DNA from 4 places in the Streptomyces sp. NPDC058326 genome. Region 1 is predicted to be linked to each of the others. Evidence: riboswitches for the same ligand, from Rfam matches in the RefSeq annotation. Region 1 holds a riboswitch; each other region holds the start of a gene.
The links. Region 1 has a riboswitch for cobalamin ahead of ACFVYX_RS24195 (ribonucleoside-diphosphate reductase subunit alpha). Riboswitches for the same ligand answer to the same signal wherever they lie in the genome.
Positions count from the first base shown of each region.

Region 1 (4,584 bases):
TACAGCTCGCGGACCTCGGCCGGGACCCAGGTGAAGCCGGCCACCGAGCCGTTGGCGTCGCGCAGCGCCTCGCGGGTCTGGGCGTCCCACACGCCGAGCCTCTTCAGCTCGTCGACCAGGTACGAGTTGACCTGGAGGAACTCGCCGGAGAGCGTCTCGCGCTTGAACAGGTTGGAGACCTGCGGCTCGATGCACTCGTAGACGCCGGCGATCGAGGCGATCGTCGCGGTCGGGGCGATGGCGAGGAGGAGGCTGTTGCGCATGCCGGTCGTCGCGATCCGCTCGCGCAGCGCCGCCCAGCGCTCCGGCCAGGTCAGCTCGACGTCGTAGTGGTCGGGGTGCAGGACACCGCGGGCCGTGCGGGTCTTGTCCCAGGCGGGCAGCGGGCCGTTGCGCTCGGCGAGGTCGGCCGAGGCCTCGTAGGCCGCCAGCATGATGCGCTCGGCGATCCTCGTCGACAGGGCGCGGGCCTCCGCCGAGTCGAACGGCAGCTTCAGCTGGAAGAAGACGTCCTGGAGCCCCATCGCGCCCAGGCCCACCGGCCGCCAGCGGGCGTTGGAGCGGCCCGCCTGCTCGGTCGGGTAGAAGTTGATGTCGACGACCCGGTCGAGGAAGGTGACGGCCGTGCGGACGGTCGCGTCGAGGCGCTCCCAGTCGATGTCCTGGGTCGCGGCGTCCACGAACGAGCCGAGGTTGACCGAGCCCAGGTTGCAGACGGCCGTCTCGCCGTCGTTGGTGACCTCGATGATCTCGGTGCAGAGGTTCGAGGAGTGGACGACGGTGCCGGGCTCGGCGGTCTGGTTGGCCGTCCGGTTCGAGGCGTCCTTGAAGGTCATCCAGCCGTTGCCGGTCTGGGCCAGGGTCCGCATCATGCGGCCGTACAGGTCGCGGGCCGGCATCGTCTTGCGGGCCAGGCCCCGGGATTCGGCGGCGCGGTAGGCGGCGTCGAACTCCTCGCCCCACAGGTCGACGAGCTCGGGCACGTCCGCGGGGGAGAACAGCGACCAGTCGGCGTCGGCGTTCACCCGGCGCATGAACTCGTCCGGGATCCAGTGCGCCAGGTTCAGGTTGTGCGTACGGCGCTGGTCCTCGCCGGTGTTGTCGCGGAGCTCCAGGAACTCCTCGATGTCCGCGTGCCAGGTCTCCAGGTAGACGGCGGCGGCGCCCTTGCGGCGGCCGCCCTGGTTCACGGCGGCGACGGAGGCGTCGAGGGTCTTCAGGAACGGCACGATGCCGTTGGAGTGCCCGTTGGTGCCGCGGATCAGCGAACCGCGGGCCCGGATGCGGGAGTACGAGAGGCCGATGCCGCCCGCGTGCTTGGAGAGGCGCGCCACCTGGTGGTAGCGGTCGTAGATGGAGTCCAGCTCGTCCTGCGGGGAGTCCAGGAGGTAGCAGGAGGACATCTGCGGGTGGCGGGTGCCGGAGTTGAAGAGCGTGGGGGAGGACGGGAGGTAGTCCAGGCGGCTCATCAGGCCGTACAGCGCGGTCACTTCGTCGAGCGCGCGGGCCGAGTCGTCCTCGGCCAGACCGCAGGCGACGCGCAGCATGAAGTGCTGCGGGGTCTCGATGACCTTGCGGGTGATCGGGTGGCGCAGCAGGTAGCGGGAGTAGAGGGTGCGCAGGCCGAAGTAGCCGAAGCGGTCGTCGGCGGCCGTGTCCACGGTCGCGTCGAGCCGGTTCGCGTGCAGTGCGACGAACTCGGCGGTGCGGTCGGCGATCAGACCCTCACGGTGACCGACGGCGACGGAGGCGGAGAAGGAGAACGCGCCCTGGCCGGCCGCCTCGTCGGCGATGGTGATCGTCAGGAGCCGGGCCGCGAGCCGGGAGTAGGCCGGGTCCTCCGCGATCAGGCCCGCGGCCGCCTCGGTGGCCAGCTCGCGCAGCTCCGCCTCGTCCGACGCGGCGCTGCGGCCGCGGAGCGCGGCGGCGGCGACCTTGCCGGGGTCGGTGTCGGGGAGATCGGCGGTGAGGTCGGTCAGGGTCCGCAGCAGTACGGTCCCGGGTCCGTCGCTCTCGACCGCGGAAACCTCGGCGGAAGCCGGATCGGCGGGCGCGATGGTCACGTGGGGGCTCTCCCTCGCTCGGCTCGGGGCCGCGGCGGGGGAAGGCGGGCATGCGTGCGTCCGTAACGTCGGACGCGACGCTTCCACCGGCCCACTCCGCGAGGCCCGGACGTCAGTGGCACCCGGAACGGTCGGACCGGGTGCGCTGCGGCAGGTGCTCGGACTCACCTCGTACGGACGGGTCGTATCCGTAGGAAGCACACCGTTGCGGGACAGTTCCGGATTCGCGCCGGATTCCCCTGCGTCGACAGCGAGCATGAGCATACATGTGGGGGGCACCGCTCGCGGCACCCCCCACATGTTGTGTGTCGCCCTCGGCTCAGAACTCCAGGGCGTAGGTGCGCAGCGAGTGGCCGGGGATCGGTTCCCAGTCCCGGTGGGGGGTGCGGACGAAGCCGAGGCGGTCGTACATCCGGTGCGCGGCGACCATCGTCGCGTCCGTGGAGAGCACGAGCCGCTCGCACCCGGGGAGGGCCCGCGCGCGGTCGATACAGGCCCGTACGAGGGCCTCTCCGACGCCCCGGCCGCGGGCCTCGCGGGTGACGGCGAGCATCCGGAACTCGGCCTCGCCGTCGACCGCGATGTCCGCCCAGGTGGTGTTGCCGGTGGCGAAGGTCACCCCGCCGAGGAGTCGTCCCTCGGCGTCCTCGGCGATGAGCACCTCGCTCTCGCGGGCCCGGCGCGCGGTGTCCCGGAGCACCTCCAGGTAGGAGTCCTGGGCCCCGTACTTCAGCAGCCCGTCGTTCAGATAGGTGCCCGCGGTGAGTTCGCCGAGGGCCTCGTACTCCTCGGGCCGTACCGCCCTGATCGTGAAGTCCATGAGGAAAGTGTGCCCGGCGGGGGACGCGAAGGGGCCCGGGGTCTCCTGGTGGAGAGCCCGGGCCCGTGTGTTGGGGGCCGGCCGCGTGCGGCCGTACCGTCGGGTCAGTGCGTCTGGGCGCCGACCTTCGGGAGTTCGGTCTGCACGCCGGCGTCACCGGCGTCCGCCGTGTAGTCGGACGGGGAGGTCTCGTCGACGCCCTCGGGGGCCTTGACGGCCTTGAGGACGAAGGTGAGGACGACCGTGACGACGAGGTTCAGGACGAAGGCGGTGAGGCCGATGTAGCCGATCTCGCCGATGCCCGGGATCTCGGCGGAGGAGCCGCCGAAGTGCTTCTGGGTCGGGCTGGCGACACCGTAGGCGGCGACCGTGCCGTAGACCATGCCGACGGCCCAGCCGGCGAGCAGCGCCCAGCGGTGGAACCAGCGGGTGAAGAGACCGCCGACGAGGGCCGGGAAGGTCTGCAGGATCCAGATGCCGCCGAGCAGCTGGAAGTTGATCGCGACCGTCTTGTCCATGGTGAGGACGAAGGCGAGCGCGCCGACCTTCACCAGGAGCGAGACGATCTTGGAGACCTTGGTCTCCTGCGCCGGGGTCGCGTCCTTCTTGATGAAGTCCTTGTAGATGTTGCGGGTGAAGAGGTTGGCCGCGGCGATCGACATGATCGCGGCCGGGACGAGCGCGCCGATGCCGATCGCGGCGAACGCGACGCCCGCGAACCAGTCCGGGAACATCGTCTCGAAGAGCTGCGGGATGGCGAGCTGGCCGTTCTTCACCTGGATGCCGGCGGCGATCGCCATGAAACCGAGCAGCGCGAGCAGGCCCAGCATCAGGGAGTACAGCGGCAGGATCGTGGTGTTGCGGCGGATGACCTCGCGGCTCCGGGACGACAGGGTCGCCGTGATGGAGTGCGGGTACATGAAGAGCGCGAGCGCCGAGCCGAGGGCGAGGGTCGCGTACGTCCACTGGCCGGCCTCACCGGGGACGAGCGAGCCGCGCGGCTTGTCGGTGGCCGGGTTGGTCTGCGCGTACGCCTCGCCCGCCTTGGCGAAGATCTCGTCGAAGCCGCCCAGCTTGATCGGGATGTAGATGATCGCCACCGCGATGACGATGTAGATCAGGGTGTCCTTGACGAAGGCGATGAGCGCGGGGGCGCGGAGGCCCGAGGAGTACGTGTACGCCGCGAGGACGCCGAAGGCGATGAGCAGCGGCAGGTCCTTGATGAACCAGTGGGTGGTCTCGCCGCCGCCGACGCCCATCACGTCCAGGACGGCCTGGATGCCGACGAGCTGGAGCGCGATGTACGGCATGGTGGCGAGGATGCCGGTGACCGCCACCGCGAGCGAGAGGCCCTTGGAGCCGAAGCGGCCGCGCACGAAGTCCGAGGTGGTGACGTATCCGTGCTTGTGCGAGACCGACCAGAGGCGCGGCAGGAAGGTGAAGATCAGCGGGTAGACCAGGATCGTGTACGGCACGGCGAAGAAGCCGGCCGCGCCCGCCGCGTAGATGGCCGCCGGGACGGCGACGAAGGTGTACGCGGTGTAGAGGTCGCCGCCGAGCAGGAACCAGGTCACCCAGGTGCCGAACGACCGGCCGCCGAGGCCCCATTCGTCGAGGCTGTTCTCGTTCTCGGCCTTGCGCCAGCGCGAGGCGAGGAAGCCCATGACCGTGACGGCCAGGAAGAAGAAGATGAAGACGGCG
Region 1 is NZ_JBHVZO010000014.1:15,897-20,480, reverse strand. Features, by position in the region: gene ACFVYX_RS24195 (ribonucleoside-diphosphate reductase subunit alpha) at 1-2,063, opposite strand, end outside; cobalamin riboswitch at 2,195-2,361, opposite strand; gene ACFVYX_RS24190 (GNAT family N-acetyltransferase) at 2,383-2,883, opposite strand; gene mctP (monocarboxylate uptake permease MctP) at 2,988-4,584, opposite strand, start outside.

Region 2 (4,584 bases), on a different contig from region 1:
CTGGCCGAGGCCCTCGGTTCCGGTGTGTCCGCGGTGTCTCAGCTGGGCGGCGCGCAGGTGGGGGACAAGACGATGCTGGACGCGCTCGTTCCGGCCGTGGAGGGCCTGCGGGCCTCGTTCGGGGCGGGCCGCGCCGCCGCCGGGGAGGGCGCCCTCGCGACCGTACCCCTGCGGGCGCGCAAGGGCAGGGCCAGCTATCTGGGCGAGCGGTCCGTGGGGCACCAGGATCCGGGGGCCGCCTCATCGGCGCTGCTGTTCGCCGCGCTCGACGAGACCGCGCGTACGGAGGGAGCGTCATGAGCGCGGCCGCCGGGGGCGCGGCGGCCCCCGGGGGCTCCGCGCCCGTCGGCATCGTGCTCGTCTCGCACAGTGCCGCCGTCGCGACCGCCGTGACCGAGCTGGCCCGCGGGCTCGCCGGCGGCGGTGACCTGGCGCCGATCGCCCCCGCCGGCGGGACCCCGGACGGTGGCCTGGGGACGAGTTCCGAGCTGATCCGCCAGGCGGCGAAGGCCGTGGACCGGGGCGCCGGAGTGGCGATCCTGGTCGACCTGGGGAGCGCCGTGCTCACCGTGAAGGCGCTGCTCGCCGAGGGCGACGAGCTGCCCGAGGACTCACGGCTCCTGGACGCGCCGTTCGTTGAGGGCGCGGTCGCCGCCCTGGTCACGGCGAGCGCGGGCGGGGACCTCGGCGCGGTGGCGGCTGCGGCGTCGGAGGCGTACGCCTACCGGAAGGAGTGACCACGGGGGGGGCGCACGCCCGGCGGTGAGGAGCGGCTTCCCGAGGCGTGCGCCGGCGGGAGAGGGACCGCGCAGGGCGCACGCCCGGCCGCCGGGAGCGGCCGCGCGGAGCGCGTGCGCGCCGCGCTCAGGAACTGCGGTGCAGTGAGCGAGAAGTCACACCGGGTGGCGACCGTGTTGTGATGCACCTGGTCAACGCACTAGTGTCACAGCGCCTTGGTGTACGGGAAACCGGTGCAGTACCGGTGCGGCCCTCGCCACTGTGATCGGGATGTCCGGCTCCACCCCCGCGGGGAACTCCCCCGGGGAAGCCACTGGACCGCGACGGGAGACCGTCGTGGTGTGGGAAGGCGGAGCCGGACGTATGACCGTCAGCCAGGAGACCGGCCAGGGTGCGTTGTCCATCCACGAGGTGCTGGAGAGGGTCTCCCAACCATGCATATAGCCGAGGGGTATCTGCCCCCTGTGCACGCGGCCGCCTGGGGCGTCGCGTCCGCGCCGTTCGTCGTCCACGGGGTCCGCGCGCTGACCCGTGAAGTACGGTCGAACCCCGAGTCCACCCTTCTGCTCGGCGCCTCCGGCGCCTTCACCTTCGTCCTCTCGGCGCTCAAGCTGCCGTCCGTGACGGGTAGTTGCTCGCATCCGACCGGTACCGGTCTGGGTGCGATCCTGTTCCGGCCGCCGATCATGGCGGTCCTCGGGACGATCACACTCCTCTTCCAGGCCCTGCTGCTCGCCCACGGCGGGCTGACCACGCTCGGCGCGAACGTCTTCTCGATGGCGATCGTCGGCCCCTGGGCCGGCTACGGGACGTACCTGCTGCTGCGCCGGTCCGGTGCGCCCCTGATGGTCGCCGTCTTCTCCGGGGCGTTCGTCGCCGACCTGTCCACGTACTGCGTGACCAGCGTGCAGCTGGCGCTCGCCTTCCCCGACCCGGGGAGCGGTGTGGCCGGCGCGCTCGCCAAGTTCGGGGGGATCTTCGCGTTGACGCAGATCCCTCTGGCCGTGAGCGAGGGTCTGCTGACCGTGCTCGTGATGCGGCTGTTGACGCAGTCCAGCAAGGGCGAACTGACCCGGCTCGGCGTCCTCGGTGGACGCCCGGCGGCGCGACGCGAGGAGGCGACCGCGCGATGAGCCGGAACGCGAAGATCAACGCCCTGCTGCTGTTCGTCGTCGCGGCGCTTGCGGTACTGCCGCTGGCGCTGGGGCTCGGGGACCACAAGGAGGAGCCGTTCGCGGGGGCGGACGCGGAGGCGGAGACCGCGATCACGGAGCTCCGGCCGGACTACGAACCGTGGTTCAGCCCCCTGTACGAGCCGCCGTCCGGGGAGATCGAGTCCGCGCTGTTCTCCCTCCAGGCGGCGCTGGGCGCGGGCGTCCTCGCGTACTACTTCGGGCTGCGGCGAGGCCGCAGGCAGGGGGCGGCGCGGGCGGAGGCCGCGCGGGGCGCCGGAGAGGGTGAGGTCTCCGCCGGACGCGTGGAGGGTGGCCGGAGCACGGCCCCGGGCAACCCCGACGGTCAGAGCGCGGCCCCGGGCGTCCCCGACGGTCAGGGCATGGGGAGCGGCGCCAAGGGCGGGGGCGTGGGCGGCTCCGGGGGCGCGGGCGTCGACGGACGGGACGCGTAGCCACCGATGCTGCCGATCGACGCGGCGGCGCACAGCAGTCGCTGGCGCCGCCGTCACCCCGCCGAGAAGGCGCTGCTCGGCTTCGGTCTGACCCTCTGCGCGGTCTCCCTGCCACCGTGGCCGGGCGCGCCGCTCGTGGCAGCCGCCACGCTCGGTGTGCTGCTCGGTCCGGCCGGTGTGCCGGGCCGGGCGCTGTGGCGGGCGTTCCGCGTTCCCCTCGCGTTCTGTGTGACGGGCGCGATTCCGCTGCTCCTGGAGGTGGGCGGCGACCGTGGTCCTGTCGCGCCGGCCGCCGGGGGTCCGGTGCAGGCGGTCGAGCTGCTCCTGCGGACGGCGTCGGCCTCGCTCGGGGTGCTGCTGTTCGCGTTCACCACGCCGGTCTCCGATGTCCTGCCCCGGCTGGTCCGCGCGGGGGTGCCGGCGCCGGTGGTGGATGTCGCGCTCGTGATGTACCGGATCATCTTCCTGCTGCTCGACGCGCTGTCCAAGATCCGGCAGGCGCAGGCGGCACGGCTCGGGCACACCACCCGGGCCGCGACCTGGCGTTCGCTCGCCGGTCTCGGCGCGACCACGTTCGTGCGGGCCTTCGACCGGGCGCAGCGCCTGCAGTCGGGGCTCGCGGGGCGGGGGTACGACGGGACGCTGCGGGTTCTGGTGCCCGCGTGCGCGCTCTCCCGCCGGTTCCTCGCCGCGACGGGCGTGCTGCTCGCGGGCCTCGTCGCCCTCACCCTCGTACTGGAAAGGTTCCTGCCGTGACGTCTACGACGCCTCCGCCCTCCGCGCTCCCCGTCGTGGAGCTGGTGAACGCGGGCTTCGCCTACGAGGACGGGCCCGCGGTCCTGTCGGGCGTGGACTTCTCGGTGGCGGAGGGGCGCGCGGTCGCGTTGCTCGGCCGCAACGGCAGCGGCAAGACGACGCTGCTGCGGCTGCTGAGCGGCGGGCTCCGGTGCGGGAGCGGGTCGCTGCTCCTGGACGGGGCCGAGGTGGCGTACGACCGGAAGGGGCTGACCCGGCTGCGGACCATCGTGCAGCTGGTGACGCAGGATCCGGACGACCAGCTGTTCGCCGCCTCGGTGGCCCAGGACGTCTCGTTCGGTCCGATGAACCTGGGGCTGCCGGAGGAGGAGGTACGGCTGCGGGTGGCGGAGGCACTGGAGGCGCTGGACATCACGGCGCTCGCGGACCGGCCGACGCATCTGCTGTCCTACGGGCAGCGGAAGCGGGCCGCGATAGCGGGCGCGGTGGCGATGCGGCCCCGGGTGCTGATCATGGACGAGCCGACGGCCGGGCTCGACCCGCACGGGCAGGAACGGCTGCTGGACGCGCTCCGGCGGCTCCGGGAGACCGGTACGACGGTGCTCATGGCGACGCACGACGTGGATCTGGCGCTGCGCTGGGCGGACGAGGCGGCGGTACTGTCCCCCGCCGGGCTGCGCACGGGCCCGGTGGCCGAGCTGCTCGGCGACGACGCGCTGCTCGACGCGGCCCGGCTGCGGCGTCCCTGGGGCACGGCCGTGGCCCGGCTGCTCCGGACGCGGGGTCTGCTCCCGGCCGGCGCGCCGGAGCCGCGGACGCCGGAGGACCTGGACGCGTGGATGGGGGCGAGGGTGGAGACGGAGGCGAAGGAAAGCAGCGCCTCGGCCTGAGCGGCTCTCTTCCCCGGGCTTCGGGCCCCGGACGGCGGCGTTCGTTACCGAGTAGTAGACATCACGCCCCAGATCTTCTGCAACTAGTTGCACAACGGGAGGGGGTCCCCTACAACTGAGGGCGACGATCCTGCGCGAGGAGGCGCCCGCATGACCCCGTACCCCCATCTGCTGAGCCCGCTCGACCTCGGGTTCACCACCCTGCCCAACCGGGTGATCATGGGGTCGATGCACGTCGGCCTCGAAGAGACCGAGCACGGTTTCGAGCGTATGGCGGCCTTCTACGCCGAGCGCGCCCGCGGCGGCGTCGGCCTCATCGTCACCGGTGGCATCGCGCCCAACGACGCCGGCCGGCCCTGGGACGGCGGCGCCAAGCTCACCACCGCGGACGAGGTCGCCGAGCACCGGCTGATCACCGACGCCGTGCACGCCGAAGGCGGCAGGATCGCGATGCAGATCCTGCACTTCGGCCGGTACGCGTACCACCCCGCGCTCGTCGCGCCCAGCGCGATCAAGGCCCCGATCAGCCCCTTCGTACCGAACGAGCTGACCGACGCCGAGGTCGAGCAGACC
Region 2 is NZ_JBHVZO010000013.1:18,488-23,071, forward strand. Features, by position in the region: gene dhaL (dihydroxyacetone kinase subunit DhaL) at 1-300, shown strand, start outside; gene ACFVYX_RS23115 (PTS-dependent dihydroxyacetone kinase phosphotransferase subunit DhaM) at 297-737, shown strand; cobalamin riboswitch at 910-1,144, shown strand; gene ACFVYX_RS23120 (energy-coupling factor ABC transporter permease) at 1,173-1,871, shown strand; gene ACFVYX_RS23125 (energy-coupling factor ABC transporter substrate-binding protein) at 1,868-2,365, shown strand; gene cbiQ (cobalt ECF transporter T component CbiQ) at 2,372-3,121, shown strand; gene ACFVYX_RS23135 (energy-coupling factor ABC transporter ATP-binding protein) at 3,118-4,011, shown strand; gene ACFVYX_RS23140 (FAD-dependent oxidoreductase) at 4,162-4,584, shown strand, end outside.
Region 2: linked by a shared signal. The riboswitch ahead of ACFVYX_RS23120 (energy-coupling factor ABC transporter permease) and the one ahead of ACFVYX_RS24195 (ribonucleoside-diphosphate reductase subunit alpha) in region 1 are both predicted to bind cobalamin.

Region 3 (4,584 bases), on a different contig from region 1:
GGCGCGCCGCCTTCTCAACCCAGTGGTGGGGGGGGGGGTGGGGGGGGTGTCGGCTCGGCTGGGCTTGGTGGAGTAGCGCCCGGGCCTCGGTGGGCCCGGTCCGCCGGCCGTTCGCGCTCCTCAGTGCTTGAACGCGTCCTTGGCCTTCTCCCCCGCCTGCTTCGCATCGCCCTTGGCCTGCTCGACCCGGCCCTGCATCTCCAGGCTCTCGTTCCCCACAGCCTTGCCGGTGGCTTCCTTGGCCTTGCCCTTGGCGGTCTGTGCGGCGTTCTTCGCCTTCTTACCGGCGGACATGCGACACCTCCTGAAATCTCTTTCGACCTGCGACTTCCCGGAAACGGGAGAGCTACGCACGGGACTCGCGCGACTCACGGGTGCGGTCTCCGCTGTTCCTCGCGGCCGACCCCGGGAGCCTGACGCTTGGCGGTGCTGCCGTGCGCCTCCTCATCGTCGCGATCCGGCCCGCCCCGCACGGCCTCCTCCGCCTGCCGTCGTGCCTCCGCGTCCCCGCTCTCGCCCTCCGCCCCGGACGGTGTGGTCCGCGGAGGCTCGGGGTGGGAGTCCTGGTCGCTGCCGTGCCTGTCGTGGTGGCTCATGGTCCTCTCCCTGACGCAGCTGTACGCGCCCCGGTGGCCGCCGGTGGCACGAGGTGCTGCTGCCCGATGACGCCCGGACGAAACAGTGCCTCACGGGATCTTTCGGGCCCCTGCCGGTGCGAGGCGATCGTGCGGCCGACCGTCAGCCACATCGTTCGGCCGGTGGGCGCTCCCGAGGAGTCGGCGCGGCGCATCGCCCGGATCACGGCGAGGATCGCGTACCCGGGCGGCGGGGTCCGACGGAGGCGCGTACCTGTCGCGTACCTCTCAGGGCAGGGCGAGGCCCGGTGTCGGACACGGGGGATCTCCGGCACCGGGCCTCTGTTGAAGATTGTACGAGACTCGGGGGAGGGGTGCGCACACAGGCCGGCGCGGCGGCCCGCCGGTCCGGCGCCGGGCTCGTGGCCGCGGCGGCGAGGAGCGTCCGCTCGTCCACGACGACGGGCGAAGAACGGGCCGGCGGGGTACAAGTCCCCTGAGACGCGGATGCGGCCGGGACGGGCGTCCTCTCCCCTCGGCCGTGTCGCCCATGACGACGAGGAGGCCGCCGTGGAAGGCAGAAGCAAAGGGTTCGTGCAGTCCTTCAACCGCGCCGGCGGGTACGGATTCGTCCTTCCCGTGGGCTCCGAGGAACAGGTCTACTTCAGCGCCGCGGACATCGAGGGCGAGCAGCACTCGCTCTCCGAGGGGCAGCAGGTCTCCTTCGTCCTGGTCCTCGGTGACGGCCGCTTCGAGGCGAGGGAACTGCGCGTCTGACGTCCAGCGGCACGGACGCGCGTGCCACCGGCGGCGCCCCGGGCGGGGGAGCGGGCCGGTGGTACTGTGCCGAAGCCAGTCGTACCTTTGCGCGCACCCGAACGGGTACGCGCACGGGTCAGGGAATCCGGTGCGAGACCGGAACTGACGCGCAGCGGTGAGGGCGACGGGCGGAGCATCGGCCACTGGGCTGCACGACGGCCCGGGAAGGCGCTCCGTCCGGATGACCCCGAGTCCGAAGACCTGCTGGCGGCCCCGGCGGCACGCTGTCGGCCGGGGAGCTCCGTACGACAGGCTCCGCGTATGAGCCGTGGCCGCAGAGGAAATTCCCGTGCCCTTCGCACATCCCGCCCGCTCCGCCGCCCTCCTGCTGGCCGGCGCCCTGCTCCTGACCGTGACCGGTTGCGGCGGCGGATCCGCCGTACAGCCCTCGAAGAACACGGCCGGAGGCCCGCGGCAGGGGTACCCGGTGACGATCGACGACAACTGCGGCCGACGGGTCACCGTCGACAGGCCGCCGCGGCGGGCCGTCGCCCTCGACCAGGGAACGGCGGAGATCATGCTCTCCCTCGGTCTGGCCGACCGCATGGTGGGCACCGCCACCTGGACCGACCCGGTGCTCAAGGGACTGGAGAAGGAGAACGCGAAGGTCCCGCGACTCGCCGACCGCTACCCGTCCTTCGAGAAGGTGCTCGACGCCGAACCCGACTTCGCCGCCGCGTCCTTCGCGTACACCCTCGGCAAGGGCGGGGTGGCTCCCCGCGAGCGGTTCGAGGAGCTCGGCGTCCCCACTTACCTCTCGCCCACCGACTGCGTCGGCAAGGACAACAGCGGCGACGGCGACGGCATCCGCACCCGGCCCCTGACCATGGAGACCGTGTACGGCGAGATCCGCGACCTGGCACGGGTGTTCGCGGTCCCTGAGCGCGGCGAGAAGCTGGTCGCGGAGCTCTCCTCCCGGGTGACGAGGGCCACCGCCGGGGGCGACTTCGGGGACGTCACCGTCCTCTACTGGTTCGCCAACGCCGAATCCCCCTACATGGCGGGCTGTTGCGGCGCCCCCGGCATCGTCACCCGCGCGCTGGGCGCGAAGAACGTCTTCGACGACACCCGTGCGGAGTGGCCCCAGATCAACTGGGAGACGGTCGCCGACCGTGACCCGGACGTCCTCGTCATCGGCGACCTGACCCGCCGCTCGCAGTCCGCCGAGAGCGCCGCCAAGAAGATCGAGTTCCTGGAGTCCGATCCGGTCACCCGGAACATGACGGCGGTACGGAAGAAGCGGTACGTCCTGCTCAGCGGCCAGGCCATGAACCCGACCGTCCGTACCGTCGAGGGCGTCGAGAAGGTGGCGGCGGCCCTCCGCACGTACGGTCTCGCGAAGTGACGCCGAAACCTGCCGGCCGGGCCGAAGTCTCGCGCGGCGCTTCGGGGGGCCAGCCCGGTGGGGCCGGGCCCCCGGCCGGTGAGTCGGCGATCCCGCCCGGACGGGCCGGCGCCTCGCGCGGCGCTTCGGCGGGCCTGCCCGGTGGGGCCGAGCCCCCGCCCGATGGGGCCAGTACCGCGCCCGGCGGCGTGACCGTGCCCCCGCCCCGCGAGGCGGTGGGCGGGGCTTCGCCCGGCCGGGCGGTCGCCGTCGTGCGCGGAGGGGGCGCGGCGCTGCTGTGGGCGGTGACCGGCCTTGCCGTCCTGGCCGTTTCGGTGGCCGTCGCCATCACCATCGGCCCGGCGGACATCGGCGTCGGTGACGTGTGGTCCGTGGTGGCCGCCCATCTCGGCGGAGAGGCCCCGGAGGTCTCACCGATCCGGGACGGCATCGTGTGGGAGCTCCGGCTGCCCCGCACCCTCCTCGCCGCCGTCTGCGGAGCCGGACTCGCGGTCTGCGGCGCGGTGATGCAGTCGCTGCTGCGCAATCCGCTCGCCGATCCCTTCGTCCTCGGGGTCTCCTCGGGCGCCTCGACCGGCGCGGTCGCGGTCGTCGTCCTCGGCATCGGCGGCGGCCTCCTCTCCGTCACCGGCGGGGCGTTCCTCGGAGCGGTGCTCTCCTTCGCGCTCGTCCTGCTGCTCAGCCACACCCTCGGCGGTTCGACGGACCGGGTGGTACTGGCGGGCGTCGCCGCGATGCAGCTCTTCTCCGCCCTCACCTCCTTCGTCGTGATGACGGCGGCCGACGCCGAGACCACGCGGGGCGTGCTCTTCTGGCTGCTCGGTTCGCTCGGCGGGGCCGGCTGGGGCGACGTGGGAGTGTGCGGCGCGGTGCTCGCGGCGGCCCTGCTGGTCTGCGGCGGGTACGCGAGGACGCTGGACGCGTTCGCGTTCGGTGAGGAGGCCGCCGCCGCGCTGGGCGTCGCCGTCGCCCGGACGCGGCTCGTCCTCCTCTGCGTCACCGCCCTCCTGACGGCCGCTCTGGTCTCCGCCGCCGGAGCCATCGGCTTCGTCGGCCTCGTCCTGCCGCACGCCGCCCGCGCCCTGGCCGGCCCGGGGCACGCCCGGCTGCTGCCGGTCACCGCCCTGGCCGGGGCGGTGTTCCTGGTCTGGGCCGACACGCTCGCCCGCACGGTCCTCGACCCCCAGGAGGTGCCGGTGGGCGTGGTGACCTCGCTGATCGGCGTCCCGGCCTTCGTCCTCGTCCTGTACCGCACCAGGAGCCCCCGATGACCCCGAGCCCGACCGCCGACACGGGCACGGCTGTGGTGACGAGCACGGACACGACCGTGGAGGCGAGCACGTGCGCGGGTGCGGGCATCGGGCTCCGCGCCGACCGGGTCTCGCGCACCGCCGGCGGCACCCTCGTCCTCGACGGGGTCAGCGTCACCCTCACTCCCGGCACCGTCACCGGTCTCCTCGGGCCCAACGGCTCGGGGAAGTCGACCCTCCTGCGCCTCCTCGCGGGCGTCCTCGCCCCCGACTCCGGGGTCGTCACCCTCGACGGCGACCCGCTGGCCGGCCTCGGCCGCCGGACGGTTGCCCGGCGCCTCGCCACGGTCGAGCAACAGGCCGACACCCAGACCGATCTGACCGTCACCGACGTCGTACGTCTCGGCCGCGTGCCGCACCGCAGGGCCTGGACGCCCCCCTCGGCCGCCGACGAGACCGCCGTCGGCTCCGCCCTCGCACGCACCGGCCTCACCGGCCGGGCCCGGCAGCCCTGGCGCACCCTCTCCGGCGGTGAACGCCAGCGCGTGCAGATCGCCCGCGCCCTCGCCCAGGAGCCGCGCGAGCTGCTCCTCGA
Region 3 is NZ_JBHVZO010000034.1:1-4,584, forward strand. Features, by position in the region: gene ACFVYX_RS33590 (CsbD family protein) at 121-294, opposite strand; gene ACFVYX_RS33595 (hypothetical protein) at 369-596, opposite strand; gene ACFVYX_RS33600 (cold-shock protein) at 1,146-1,352, shown strand; cobalamin riboswitch at 1,473-1,597, shown strand; gene ACFVYX_RS33605 (ABC transporter substrate-binding protein) at 1,684-2,739, shown strand; gene ACFVYX_RS33610 (FecCD family ABC transporter permease) at 2,955-4,010, shown strand; gene ACFVYX_RS33615 (ABC transporter ATP-binding protein) at 4,007-4,584, shown strand, end outside.
Region 3: linked by a shared signal. The riboswitch ahead of ACFVYX_RS33605 (ABC transporter substrate-binding protein) and the one ahead of ACFVYX_RS24195 (ribonucleoside-diphosphate reductase subunit alpha) in region 1 are both predicted to bind cobalamin.

Region 4 (4,584 bases), on a different contig from region 1:
CGGTATGCCGAGGACGGCGGCGGGCTTCCCGGCCCCCTTCGCGACCATCTCCAGGAGATGGAAGAGGGCGGTGGGCGCGTTGCCGATGGCGACGACGGAGCCTTCGAGGCGGTCCCGCCACAGTTCGAGGGCGGCGGCGGAGCGGGTCGTGCCGAGTTCTGCGGCGAGCCCGGGCACGGACGGGTCGGAGAGCGCGCAGAGCACCTCGTTGTCGGCGGGCAGCCGTCGGCGGGTGACGCCGCTCGCGACCATCTGTGCGTCGCAGAGGACCGGCGCACCGGCGCGGAGGGCGGCGCGGGCGCTCGCGACGACCCCGGGGGAGTACGCGAGGTCCTGGACGAGGTCGGTCATGCCGCAGGCGTGGATCATCCGGACCGCCACCTGGGCGACGTCGGCGGGCAGGCCCGCGAGATCCGCTTCGGCGCGGATCGTGGCAAAGGACTGACGGTAGATCTCCGTCCCGTCCTTCTCGTAGTCGAACATGGTGTCGCTCTCGCTCATCTCGTGTGGGGCGGTGGGGTCGTGTGGGTCGACGGGCCGCGAGCCGCCGCGACCGCTGCGGACAGGGAGGTGCGGGGGGTGGGGACGCCGTCCACCAGATAGGTGTCGTCGCCGGTGGCGAGGACCTCGATCCAGCGGCCGTACGGGTGTCCGCAGCCGCGTGCGCACCCGGAGAAGTGCACGGGCAGCGGCCCGGCGGGCGCGGTGAGGGCGTCCGCCCGGACGTCGGCGAGGGACTTGGCGCACCCGGGCCGCCCGGTGCAGGCGGTGACTCCGGCTCCGGGGGCGTCGGGCCGGGTGATCAGCCCGTACGCCTCCAGGGCAGCGAGCCGGGCGGTGGCGGCTTCGGTCCCGGCGGCCGTTTCGGCGACGGCCGCTCCGGAGACGACGACCGCTCCCCGCCACGGTGTCAGCCGGATCTCATGGGCGGGCAGCAGGGCCCGCAGCTGAGCCGAGGTCAGCCGGCCGAGCGGTGCGAGGACGTGCAGGGCGCCGCCGGGCAGGACGCCGGGCGCGGGTGGCGTGGCCGCGGGCAGCGGCGGTACGGGTACGGGCTCGGCCGCGATCCCCGCACGTGCCAGGGCCCCGGCCCAGTCCGGCACATGGCTGTCGGGCAGTTCCCGGGGCCGCCAGGCCCCGTTCCCGGCCGCGTCGGCGGCGTCGAGGAACGTGAGGGAGGCGACGAGGGCGGCCCGTACGGCGTCGGCCGCGGCGAGCCGGAAGACCTGAGGGCCGAGCCACAGGGCGGCGGATCCGTCGGCGCCTGCGATCAACTTCACATCTCCGCCGAGCGTGGCCACGTCCCCTCGCCCGTCGTCCAGGACGAAGAGGAAACGGCCGGAAAGAGCAGCCGCCCGGGGCTCGGCGCACAGGGCGGTGTCCAGCTCGCGTGCCCACAACTGCACGTCCGCGCATCCGAGTCCGTCGAGGCCCGCGGTCGGCGAGGCGACGATGTTGCGGACGCGTTCGTGGGTGGCGGAGGGCAGCAGGCCCGCCGCCGAGAGGAGCGCCGCGAGCTCGCCGCCGCAGTTGTCCGCGAGGCCCCGCAGCTCCGCGTTGCCGCGCGAGGTGATGCTGATCCGCCCGTCGCCGAGGGTCTCCGCCGCGGTCGCGAGCGCCTCGGCCTGATGGAGTGTCAGGCGCCCTGCGGGCAGGCGGAGTCGGGCGAGGCGGCCGTCCTCGGCGGGGTGCAGACGCAGCGCCCCGGGGCAGGCGTCGCCACGGTCCCGTATGCGAGCTTCGCCCGGTTCGGGCGTCGTGGGTGGGGTGGGCGGCATGGCGGCGAGCATACCCACGGGCCACCGGGCGCCCACCGGGTGTGATCAGGCCGACTCGGCGGCCCGCCCCGCCCCTCGGCACCACGATCTAGGATGCAGATCGGCATGGGGTCCCAGGACCCCGGGGAGGAAGCCCGGTGAGACTCCGGCGCGGTCCCGCCACTGTGAGCCCGTCCCGGAAACGGAACGGGTGAGTCAGGAACTCCCTTCCCCAGGCTCTCGGCTTCGCCCGAGCAGGGGAGGCCCCAACCCACACGACCACCCGGGGCGCGGACAACCCCGAGGAAGGCCTGCGCTCGCCATGCTTCTGCTGCTGTCGCACTCCGATACCGACCTGCTCAGCGCCCGCGCGGCCGGCGGCCCCGTGGAGTACCGCTTCGCCAACCCCTCCCGTCTCCCCCTCGCCGAGCTGCCCGGTCTCCTGGACGGCGCCGACCTCGTCGTCGTACGGCTGCTCGGCGGTCTCCGCTCCTGGGAGGACGGCCTGGACGCGGTCCGCGCCGCCGGGAAGCCGGTGGTCGTCCTCAGCGGCGAACAGGCACCCGACGCCCAGCTGATGGAGACGTCCACCGTCCCCGTCGGCGTCGCCACCGAGGCGCACGCCTACCTCGCGCACGGCGGCCCCGCGAACCTGGAGCAGCTGGCCCGCTTCCTCTCCGACACCGTCCTGCTCACCGGCCACGGCTTCGAGGCCCCGGCCGCCGCCCCCACCTGGGGACCCCTGGAGCGCACCCCGAGGAGCACCGAGGGCCCGACGGTCGCCGTGCTCTACTACCGCGCCCACCACATGAGCGGGAACACCGCCTTCGTCGGCACCCTCTGCGACGCGATCGAGGACGCCGGCGCGCGGCCGCTCCCGCTGTACGTGGCGTCCCTGCGCGCCCCCGAGGCCGAACTCCTCGCGGAGCTGCGGGCAGCCGACGCCATCGTCACCACCGTCCTCGCCGCCGGCGGCACCAAGCCCGCCGAGGCGCAGGCCGGCGGCGACGAGGAGGCCTGGGACGCGGGGGCGCTCGCCGCGCTCGACGTGCCGATCCTCCAGGCCCTGTGCCTGACCGGCTCGCGGTCCGCCTGGGAGGAGAACGACGAGGGCCTCTCCCCGCTGGACGCCGCGAGCCAGGTGGCCGTCCCCGAGTTCGACGGCCGGCTCATCACCGTCCCGTTCTCCTTCAAGGAGATCGACGAGGACGGTCTGCCCGCGTACGTGGCCGACGCCGAGCGCGCCGCCCGCGTCGCCGGGATCGCGGTCCGCCACGCGCGCCTGCGGCACATCCCGAACGCCGAGAAGAAGCTGGCGCTCGTCCTCTCCGCGTACCCGACGAAGCACTCCCGCATCGGCAACGCCGTCGGCCTCGACACCCCCGCCTCCGCCGTCTCCCTCCTGCGCCGGCTGATCGCCGAGGGCTACGACTTCGGGCCGGCCGAGGAGCTTCCCGGCCTGGTCTCCGGCGACGGCGACGAGCTGATCTACGCCCTCATCGAGGCCGGCGGCCACGACCAGGACTGGCTGACGGAGGAACAGCTCGCCCGGAACCCGGTCCGCATCCCGGCCGCCGACTACAAGCGCTGGTACGCGACGCTCCCCGAGGAGCTGCGGACCCACGTCGAGGAGCACTGGGGCCCGGCGCCCGGCGAGATGTTCCTCGACCGCTCCCGCAACCCGGAGGGCGACATCGTCCTCGCGGCCCTGCGGCGCGGGAACCTGCTGATCCTCATCCAGCCGCCGCGCGGCTTCGGTGAGAACCCGATCGCGATCTACCACGACCCCGATCTCCCGCCGTCCCACCACTACCTGGCGGCCTACCGCTGGATCGCCGCCCGCGCCGAGGACGGCGGCTTCGGCGCCGACGCCATGGTCCACCTGGGCAAGCACGGCAACCTGGAGTGGCTGCCCGGCAAGAACGCCGGCCTGTCCGCCGCCTGCGGCCCCGACGCGGCACTCGGCGACATCCCGCTGGTCTACCCCTTCCTCGTCAACGACCCGGGCGAGGGCACGCAGGCCAAGCGGCGCGTCCACGCGACCCTCGTCGACCACCTGGTGCCGCCGATGGCCCGCGCCGACTCGTACGGCGACATCGCCCGCCTGGAGCAGCTGCTCGACGAGTACGCGCAGATCTCGTCCATGGACCCGGCGAAGCTGCCCGCGATCCGCGCCCAGATCTGGACGCTGATCCAGGCCGCCAAGCTCGACCACGACCTGGGTCTCCAGGAGCGCCCGGAGGACGACGGCTTCGACGACTTCCTGCTGCACGTCGACGGCTGGCTGTGCGAGGTCAAGGACGCCCAGATCCGCGACGGTCTGCACGTCCTCGGCGGCGCCCCGGAGGGCGAGGCCCGCGTCAACCTGGTCCTCTCCATCCTGCGCGCCCGCCAGATCTGGGGCGGTACGCAGGCGCTGCCGGGCCTGCGCGAGGCGCTCGGCCTCGACGAGTCGGCGGCGACCCGGACGACCGCCGACGAGGCGGAGGCGAAGGCGCGCGAGCTGGTCGAGGCGATGGAGGCCGCCGGCTGGGAGGTGACCGCGGTCGAGACCGTGGCCGCCGCGTACGGCTCCGAGGTGCGGGACGTGCTCCGCTTCGCCTGCGAGCAGGTCGTGCCGCGTCTCGCCGGCACCACCGACGAGCTGACGCACGCCGTGCACGCCCTGAACGGCGGCTTCGTTCCGGCGGGACCGTCGGGTTCGCCCCTGCGCGGCCTGGTCAACGTCCTGCCGACCGGCCGGAACTTCTACTCCGTCGACCCGAAGGCCGTGCCGTCCCGGCTGGCCTGGGAGACCGGGCAGGCGCTCGCCGACTCGCTCCTGGAG
Region 4 is NZ_JBHVZO010000003.1:307,752-312,335, forward strand. Features, by position in the region: gene ACFVYX_RS06995 (precorrin-8X methylmutase) at 1-501, opposite strand, end outside; gene ACFVYX_RS07000 (cobalamin biosynthesis protein CobG) at 498-1,790, opposite strand; cobalamin riboswitch at 1,869-2,002, shown strand; gene cobN (cobaltochelatase subunit CobN) at 2,080-4,584, shown strand, end outside.
Region 4: linked by a shared signal. The riboswitch ahead of cobN (cobaltochelatase subunit CobN) and the one ahead of ACFVYX_RS24195 (ribonucleoside-diphosphate reductase subunit alpha) in region 1 are both predicted to bind cobalamin.